Regions from separate parts of the Solibacillus sp. FSL W7-1464 genome, predicted to be linked through region 1. Evidence: riboswitches for the same ligand, from Rfam matches in the RefSeq annotation. Region 1 holds a riboswitch; each other region holds the start of a gene.

What was found. A riboswitch is a leader RNA that binds a small molecule or an ion and turns the genes downstream of it on or off. The one in region 1 is predicted to bind thiamine pyrophosphate.
Region 2: linked by a shared signal. The riboswitch ahead of thiT (energy-coupled thiamine transporter ThiT) and the one ahead of tenA (thiaminase II) in region 1 are both predicted to bind thiamine pyrophosphate.
Region 3: linked by a shared signal. The riboswitch ahead of thiW (energy coupling factor transporter S component ThiW) and the one ahead of tenA (thiaminase II) in region 1 are both predicted to bind thiamine pyrophosphate.

Annotation. Positions count from the first base shown of each region.
Region 1 covers NZ_JBBORC010000001.1:2,633,892-2,637,155, forward strand. The annotation lists gene thiD (bifunctional hydroxymethylpyrimidine kinase/phosphomethylpyrimidine kinase) at 1-429, opposite strand, end outside; gene thiM (hydroxyethylthiazole kinase) at 426-1,169, opposite strand; gene tenA (thiaminase II) at 1,147-1,839, opposite strand; TPP riboswitch at 1,915-2,013, opposite strand; TPP riboswitch at 2,080-2,178, opposite strand; gene MKZ25_RS13040 (NAD(P)H-dependent flavin oxidoreductase) at 2,361-3,264, opposite strand, start outside.
Region 2 covers NZ_JBBORC010000001.1:3,355,218-3,358,481, reverse strand. The annotation lists gene MKZ25_RS16830 (SMC family ATPase) at 1-635, shown strand, start outside; gene MKZ25_RS16825 (hypothetical protein) at 739-867, opposite strand; gene MKZ25_RS16820 (DUF4870 domain-containing protein) at 935-1,264, opposite strand; TPP riboswitch at 1,381-1,489, shown strand; gene thiT (energy-coupled thiamine transporter ThiT) at 1,620-2,186, shown strand; gene map (type I methionyl aminopeptidase) at 2,375-3,127, shown strand.
Region 3 covers NZ_JBBORC010000001.1:3,056,705-3,059,968, forward strand. The annotation lists gene MKZ25_RS15195 (nucleotidyltransferase) at 254-1,048, shown strand; gene MKZ25_RS15200 (cupin domain-containing protein) at 1,109-1,681, shown strand; TPP riboswitch at 1,789-1,877, shown strand; gene thiW (energy coupling factor transporter S component ThiW) at 1,966-2,472, shown strand; gene MKZ25_RS15210 (VOC family protein) at 2,932-3,264, opposite strand, start outside.

The DNA of each region.
Region 1 (3,264 bases):
AGTCAGGATTTCCGCTTCCGGAATGTTCGGTGTACAAACAGTTGCAAGCGGCAGTAACTTTTTCTTAAGGGCCGTTGTTGCCTCCTGTTCCAGTAAACTGGCCCCTCCTTTTGCAATCATGACCGGATCAACGATTAGCGGAATTTCTGTGTCTTTTAGTAACGCGACAATAGCTTCGATAATTTCCGCACTAAACAGCATCCCTGTTTTAATTGCCTTTATCTCAAAATCCTGAAGTACCGCTTTTAGCTGAGCTTGCACGAAATCGGCCGTTGTCGGATAAATCCCATGCACCCCTTCGGTATTTTGTGCAGTCAGTGCGGTAATGACCGATGTGCCAAATACACGTAGTTCCTGAAACGTTTTCAAGTCTGCTTGGATGCCTGCACCGCCACCGCTATCCGAGCCTGCAATTGTACATGTAATCATCGTCGTCCCTCCGCTAAATTTTCTAGTTCATTCAAGAAATTTGTGTGGAAAGTTCCTATAGCTGCAACAGAATTGGCACTTGCCTGTTTATATTCGTTCAGCAGCGTTAGTAAGTCACCAAACGGTTCTTTACTGTTTGCAAGCACTGCAGCACAAAATGCACTCAGCAAGCAGCCGCTCCCCGTCATCTTTGTCACTTTTTCATGACCACCCGTTACAAATTCGACTCTATCCCCATCCGTAATAACATCTTGTTCACCTGTAACGATCACAATAGATTGATAGTTGGTAGCCAATAGTTTGGCAGTCGCTGCAACATCTATATCCCCAATGCCGCTATCAACACCTTTGGAAGACCAATCCGCTCCCGCAAGAGCCGCCAGTTCTCCAATATTGCAGCGGATGACATCAATCTTTAAAAGGTCTAGCAATTGTTGTGCTGTTTCAGCTCGATACTTCGTTGCCCCTGCCCCAACCGGATCGAGAACAACCGGAGTATGATGCTTATTTGCACTCAGTCCAGCTTGCTTCATCGAATCTACTGTCCGTTCATTCAAAGTACCCATATTCAAAAGTAATGCGTTTGACTGTGCAGCCATTTCCCCCGCTTCTTCTATCGCATCCGCCATTACTGGTGAAGCACCCACCGCCAGCAATCCATTTGCTGTAAAATTTGCGACGACATAGTTTGTAATACAATGGACTAACGGCTGGTTTTTATGAATTGCTTGCAGGCTCATTGACATACACCCCTTGTTTCCAGCTTTGCTTCGTCCAAGGCATCTCCCAGAACATCCATTCGTAATAGCAGCTTTTCTTAAAATGTTCCTGTAATACCTTTAGCTTTGCCGGTTGTTCTTTCGCATATCGATCCAGCATCGATTTTTGTAATTCAATATTTTGTAGCATCTCATCGGACGCATATAGTGCAATCCACTGTTCATAAAGGGGGACATTCGGGCAGGCATCTTTTAACCTTTGCCCAATTTCCTGATACAGCCATGGGCAAGGTAAAATTGCCGCAAATGCTTCTGCTACATCTCCGTTATGTACTGCATTGTACATATGGCTTACATAGTTATAGGCTGCTGGAGCCGGTTCGAATTGTTCCAACTCCTCCGCTGTCACCCCTAATTCTTGAAACGTTGTACGGTGTAACTCCAGCTCTGCGTCATGAATAAATTTTGCTGTTTGCAGAAAATATTGAACATCGTCATCCGAAGTCGCTTTTGCAGCTGCCAGAGCCAGAACTTTCGTATAATGTTTTAAATAATACGCATCCTGCAGCATATAAAACTTAAAATTCTCCAGCGGTAAACTCCCATCTGCAATACCTTGTACAAATGGGTGATAGAAGCTGGCCTCCCAATAAAAATCCGTTTCTTTCCTTACCTTTTCACAAAATCCCATTGTTACTCCTCCTTTTTGTTGGCGGAAGCACAAAAAAGACGCCTCAATATAGAGAGACGTCCCCAAAAAGTGTACGTACCACTTTTCATTGCTCCCTACGTCCGTATTAACGGCCAGGTTCCAAGGGTCAGGTTTTAACCTTCTCAACACTGCTGTGTCCCCCCGCAAATCAAATGCTTGTCTATTTGCAAAAGAAAGACTCCACGTAAAGGATACGCGGAGCCAAAGTAAGTACATATGTATAGCGTGTACTTTGCTCCCTACGTCCGTATTAACGGCCAGGTTCTAAGGGTCAGGTTTTAACCTTCTCAACACTGCTGTGTCCCCCCGCAAATGCATTTAATTACCCTGAGTGTAACAAACTACTTCAAACCGGGCAAGTGAATTCAAAAAATTATGAAATTACTCTCACACCTGCGGAAAGCTTCCCGGCATATAAATGAATTTTTAGCGCTCAGAAAAAAATGCTATTTTCCCTCAGAGAAAAATAGCATTTGTGTTTATTTCACACTCACTGACAACTATTGTAAATGGGCTACAGCCGATCTTTTGCCTGTCAATTCGTCATAAGCCTGTGCATATTCTTCAGCCAGTTTATCAACAAATTGCTGTGTAGAAGTAATCTCTTTAATTGCACCAATCCCTTGCCCGCTTCCCCAAATATCTTTCCAGGCTTTTACCGTATTATCATTGAAGTTCATTGCAGATGGATCACTTTCTTTTAGATTATTCGGATCCATCCCCGCATTAACGATAGAACCTTTCAAATAATTCCCGTGGATTCCTGTAAATAAATTGCTGTAAACAATATCTTCTGCTGAACTATCAACAATCATCTGTTTATATTCTTGGTGAGCAAAGGCTTCTTCAGTCGCGATAAACGGTGAGCCAATATAGCCGAAATCAGCTCCCATCGCCTGTGCTGCCAATACCGAATGGCCTCGTGCGATTGATCCTGATAAAGCTAACGGACCGTCAAACCATTCGCGGATTTCCTGTATAAGCGCAAATGGGCTCTGCTGACCAGCATGGCCTCCTGCACCGGCTGCTACTGCAATGATACCGTCCGCACCTTTTTGAATCGCTTTTTTTGCAAAATAATTGTTGATGACATCATGGAAAACGACGCCTCCATAGCTATGTGCTGCCTCAAAAACTTCTTCACGTGCCCCAAGTGAAGTAATAATAATTGGAACTTTATATTTTACACAAAGCTCCATATCCTGTTCCAGCCGCTCATTTGTTTTATGAACAATCTGGTTAATCGCAAATGGCGCTGCCGGCCGATCCGGATTTTTGGCATTATAACTTTCCAGCTCCTCTGTAATTTCTGCTAACCATTCATCCAACTGGCTTGCCGGTCTTGCGTTTAGCGCAGGCATCGACCCAACAATTCCTGCCTTGCATTGTGCAATGACCAATTTT
Region 2 (3,264 bases), 720 kb from region 1:
TGACATTGATTCAGTCCTATGTGGAGCAATGTGAGGAGACGCGCGATAAACTTGACCAATCCGCACAGCAAATTGAAAGCTATAAAGCGAAACTGATGCAAGTCGAACATGTCTACAATTTAATCCGCGGTCAAAATGATGCGAAAATTTCATTTGAGCGTTTTGTACAAATCGGCTATTTGGAAAAAGTGACACATGCGGCAAATGAACGTTTGCGTGTCTTATCAAATGGCCAATACTTCTTGAAATCTACAGGAAGGAAAGAAGGAAATGCACAAAGCGGACTCAGTATCGATGTATTTGACAGCCATACAGGGCAAACACGGGATGTAAAAACACTGTCCGGCGGTGAAAAATTCAATGCCTCACTTTCATTGGCATTAGGAATGGCCGATGTTATTCAAAGTGTTCAAGGAAGTGTGCATATCGATACGATGTTCATCGATGAAGGATTTGGTACATTGGATGAAGAGGCATTAAGAAGGGCAATCGATATATTGATCGATCTACAGCAAACAGGCCGTTTAATCGGTGTCATCTCCCATGTGGCCGAATTAAAAGCAGCAATGCCCGCTATTTTACAAGTCCAAAAGCTAAAAGAAGGCTACAGTAAAACAGAGATTATTCTTAAATAAGAAAAAACACATTTCCCTCCAGTGAAGCGACCCCAATTGCTAGACACATCTAACAATTGGAGGTGCAGTTCACAGTTAAAAATGGGAAATGTGTTTTTTTGCATTAACGTTTTGGAGTTCGTCGTGTAGTTGCTGGTTGGGGTGTAGATTTTTTATCCATCATTTTTTTAATGATGGGGTACACGATTGGCCCATATTTAATTGCTGTTTTAATGAGTTTATTTAATTTCATAATATACACTCCTTAACGAATACAGTTCGTATAAAAAATATACCCATAATGGGAGCCTTCATAAACATTACCGTAAAACTTTAATTGCTTGAACTAGATTCCAAATCGCCAGGATGAAGGTAATAACAACTAAAAGAATAAATCCGATAAAATGCGAACTAATGAAAAAATCCTGAATGCTCAGTGTCATAGTATTATCCCATGAAAGAACAGAAGTGAAAAAGTAAATCATGTACAAAATCCCTAATAGTATCGGAATGAGTTGGGAAATGAAAGCTTTTTTAGAATGGCCTTTAACGGCATCATCTTTCGTAACAATAAATATAATTAACGGTAAAATAAATGGTGCAAAATAAAAGCTCAAATAGCTCAGTGCACTTAAACCTTTCGATTCCATTATTTATCACTCCTTCTTATCTATTATATGTAATTCTAGTACGTTTCAAAATAATAGCTGTTGAAAGTTGTAAAAATATTCGTTACAATGAGCATGTTCAAACAATAAAAATTTAGATGTACCACAAGGGGTGCCGAGAAAGTCGGCTGAGATTGTGCACGGGATTGCACTGACTCTTTGAACCTGTAAGTTAGCACTTGCGTAGGGATGTGGATAGAATCCGACTGTTCAAACGATAGTCAGGCTTTTGTCCTGATTATCGTTTTTTGCTTTTTCTGAATACATGGAAGAAGTAAAAGTTCCATTCTATCCCTCTTCACTTTTGTTACATCGGATAAAAGAAAGGGGAATTGTTGTGGACAGAAAGAAATTATTGATGATGGTGGAGATAGCGATATTTGCTGCCATCGGACTGGTATTGGACCAAGTATCGTTTAAAATGTGGGCACAAGGCGGGTCAATCAGCTTTGTTATGGTGCCGATTATGTTAATGGCCATTCGTTGGGGATTAACGGCAGGACTTGCAACGGGTTTGCTGATCGGTGTTATGCAAATGATGTTCGGAGCTTACATCGTGCACTGGCTACAGGCAATTTTGGATTATGGTCTTGCCTTTACAGTAGTAGGATTAGCGGCAATTGTAAGAAAGCCGTTATTACAGGCTACACAATCACTCAATAAAGTGAAAATGGCACTTTATATCGTCATTGGGGCACTTATAGGCGGAGCTTTAAGATTTGTATCGCACTTGCTTGCAGGTGTCGTGTTCTTTAAAGAATATGCAGGCGATGATAATGTATGGGCCTATTCAATTATTTACAACAGTACTTATATGGTACCTGCTACAATACTTACGGCAATTATCGCAGTTATTTTATTCACTTCTGCACCCCGTTTACTGCAAAAAGTAAAAACAACATAACGAATACGAAACTCAAGGCTTGCAGCAACGGATACTATTCCTGCTGCAAGTTTTCTCTTTTTTCGTGGTAGAAAGTTGTACCGAAATAGTAATAAACCGGTAAAATTTTAAATCCTTGAACAATTACAACCGATTTTAAGTATGCTATAGTTAAGGGTAGACATTGTTTAAGAGGAAGGAAGTTACACATGATTGTTACTACACAAGAAGAAATACAGGCGTTTAAAAAAATTGGACGCATTTGTGCTGAAATTCGCGAGGCGATGAAAGCTGCGACAGTACCTGGCGTGACAACGAAAGAATTAGATGAAATTGCAGGCCGTATGTTTGCGGAAGCAGGCGCGGTTTCTGGTCCTAAAGGCGAATACGACTTTCCGGGATATACATGCATTTCAGTAAATCATGAAGTTGCACATGGTATTCCAGGGAACAAGGTTATTCAAGAGGGCGATATCGTAAACATTGATGTTTCGGGCTCTTTAAACGGATATTTTGCAGATACAGGTATTTCTTTTGTCGTTGGTGAAGGTTATGAAGATAAAGAAAAACTTTGCACTGTAGCAAAATCGGCGTTTGACCGTGCAATGACAAAGGTTAAAGCAGGTTCGAAATTAAATCAGATCGGTAAAGCGGTAGAGCGTGAAGCACGTGATCACGGATTGACGGTAATTATGAACTTAACAGGACACGGCTTAGGCAAATCATTACACGAAGAGCCAAACCATGTATTGAACTATTACGATGCTTGGGATACAACAATCATGAAAGAAGGTATGGTGTTGGCGGTTGAACCGTTCATTTCGGCGAAGGCTGAGCATATCGTAGAATCAGGTGACGGCTGGACATTCATCACACCGGACAAATCATTAGTTGCCCAAATCGAACACTCGATTATCGTAACGAAAGATAAACCGATCATTTTAACAACATTGGAAGACTAATTTATAAACGCGGGAGCCTACAAAAGTGCACCCGCGTTTTTTTGTTCTAACAAAACGTGACGCCAACATAAAATAATCAAATGATTCAAATAAATGACTGCAACAATTACCAATTCCATACACTTTCAAGTAAAATA
Region 3 (3,264 bases), 420 kb from region 1:
TGTGCTTTTATTAGAATAGTTGAAATGGTTATTAGAAAATGTTCGCAGGGTATTAGAACATCGGAGTGCTTTATTTGAAGATGGCGGCTGTTTATTAGAACAACTCACTGATTTATTAGAAGTTCGCACTTTTATTAGAACATTTTTTTGTTTATTAGAACAATGCAGGACATTATTAGAAGTTCTCAGAATGCATTGTGTTGAAACTATTTCCAGCCTGTCGTCGTAGAATATATAAATTGGAGGTGGATGGATGAGGAACTTCTCTTTATATATGATGTTTACCGGGATATTGATCATCGCCATTAGCGGAAACTGGATTATCTTAAATTATGATAATGTCACGGTTTATCCGAAAACTTCTTATGTTATTTTTACAATCGGGTTAGTATTTGTAGCAGGCGCATTTGTCATGAGCCGTTTCACTACGTACCGTGAAACTGCGAGTACAAATGATAAACGAGACGCATTAAACAGATGGCTTATGGCGAATTATCCGGTTAATAAATGGTTGATTGGCCTCGCCGTTCTTCCTCTTGTCATTGCACCGTTTTATAGCTGGCTGCTGCTTTATACGTTATTTAAGTGGTATTTAATTGTTGGTAGTATGATAGCCGGAATAATTTTCGTGCTGCAAGGTGAACGGGTAGAAGATGATGCGGATTGGCAGTATAAAGGAAAAACAAAGAAAATGCTGGATCTGATCGATTACCGGAAACACCCGTTTAATATTTCGCTTATTCTTTTTATACTCGTCATTGGCAGCTTTATTTTCAGTAAGCAGTGGAATATTCCGCTCCATATGGATGTTGGCGGCAATCCGTACTACGTTGTTACTTTGCCAATCAGTGCATCTGTTATGTCCGCCCTCATGGTAATGAGTACGTTTATTTATATTATCCATCATGGGGATTTCTTCGGATTCCTTAAAGCTGGGCTAAGTTATGAACGAGTCATGGCTGCCCACTTTGGAGAAATTTTTATGTGTAGTCCTACATTGTGTCTTTTAATTTTCACTTGGATTATTTCCTTATCCTCTTATTGGTAGATAGGCACGAAACGGTAAATTTTTGCATACTTTAGCAACAATAAAAAAAGAGGTGAACGATTGAATTCGAATCATGATTATACAACGGCGCAACCGCAGTTTACATTCGATCTTAATAAAAATGCGTTGTTCGTTAAAGACCAGCATAATTTTATCAACCTGCTTGGCGTGAACCAGTTGAATACGCTGGATAATATATCGCTGCTTGATATTTATTTGAGCGCCAATAATGTCATTGAGCCGCACTACCATCAAAATGCGGCGGAACTTGTTTACTGCATTACAGGAAGGGCGATTGTTTCCATATTGAATCCGTTTACGAAACAGCTGATGCATTTCCCGATTAGTCCCGGTCAAGTGGCGAACGTTCCTCAAGGGTGGTGGCATTACGAAGTCGCTACGCAAAACAATACGCATCTGCTTGCCATTTTTAATGCTCCGACACCAGAAGTGATTCTAGGTTCTGATCTGCTTAAGCTGACACCGGCAAATATTATGGCCCATACTTATGGCATGAATGAAAATCTGTGGCAGCAGGCAGTTGCCCCTGTCAGACCGAATACTTTCATCGGTCCGCCAAACCCTTGGCAGCATGCCCAGCCCGGCAATTATGGCGGCGGGTATGGGCAGTGATTGATCTCGGTCGAAGGATCAAATTTCAAAAAGCGCTTGCATAATGATGCGGTCATGTTATGATTATTGTGAAATTAACCCAATATTGGAAGCAGATATTCTGCTCGTAAAACTACTAGGGGCGCCTAATGGCTGAGAAGTACCCTTTGCACCTGATCTAGGTAATACTAGCGTAGGAAAGTAGTATCGATCCCCTATTTTTATTTTTTGTTTAGGCTACGATACCACTTTCTTAATTGAAAGTGGTTTTTTTGTTGCAAAAATTATTGTAAAGGATGGTAAAAATGAATAAAACGAGAAAGCTTACTTACTCCGCGATTATCGCAGCGATCACAACGATTCTCAGCAGTATGGTATACATCCCATTAGGTTTTGCAAAAATTTTTCCGATTCAGCATTTTGCCAATGTCGTATCAGCGGTACTGCTCGGTCCATGGTATGCGGTATTCCAGGCATTTCTTACGTCCACATTGAGAAACTTAATGGGGACAGGCAGTCTATTTGCTTATCCGGGAAGTATGATCGGCGCACTGCTAGCCGCACTTTTGTTTGCGAAAACGAAGAAACTGGCGTTTGCAGCTGTTGGTGAAGTGATTGGAACAGGGTTGCTCGGTGCGGTTGCTACTTATCCGATTGCAATTTTATTTTTAGGTCAGGAAGCAGCGCTGTTCGGCTTTGTACCAGCATTTATGATGAGTTCGTTTGCGGGTGCGCTTTTAGGTTATGGTTTGCTGAAGGTGATGGTGAGAAACCGGGCGTTTGGCGGGATGCTTTATCAGAATGTGGGGTGAGTCGACGGGGTTGGGTTTTTATTTGAAGGTTTCGGGTGGATATTAGAACTTCGGGGCGGGATATTAGAACTTCTGCGTGCTTTATTAGAACAATCTATTGCTGGAAGATTTTCTTCACTGGTCTAGCGGTTTTATTAGAAGAGTTGGAGCAGATATTAGAACTTCGGGGCGGGATATTGGATCTTTCGTGGATTTTATTAGAACAACTTATTTATGGAGAACTATTTTCACCAGCTTATTGATTTTATTAGAAGACTTGAGCGTTTATTAGAACTTCCGGGCGGGATATTTGAAGATCTGCGGATGATATTAGAACAAATCACCTACTTATTAGAACAACCGACACTTATATTAGAAAATCCCACGTTTATTAGAAGATTTTAAACTATATTAGAACAACTCAGCCCTTTATTAGAAAATGAAGCGCCGGGTATTAATGCATGACACCCGGCACAATTTTCAAGCTAAATTAATCTGCCACGACACGCCGTAGCGGTCATTTAGCCAGCCGAACTTCTTACTGAAACCGTAATCCCCGATCGGCATTAGCGGATGTCCGCCTTCGAGCAGTTTTTCATATAGATAGTCGGTTTCCTCTTCGGTATCACATGTAATAAAAATAGAGAACGACGGGGTAAAGTCAAATTCATGTTTTAAATTACTGTCGATGCACATAAATTCCTGACCTTTAATCGAAAAAGTCGCTTGCATGACTTTCCCTTCGTCTCCGCCTTCATTTGCCCCATAGCGGACAATGCTCGTAATTTCCGCATCCTCGATTATGGATGTGTA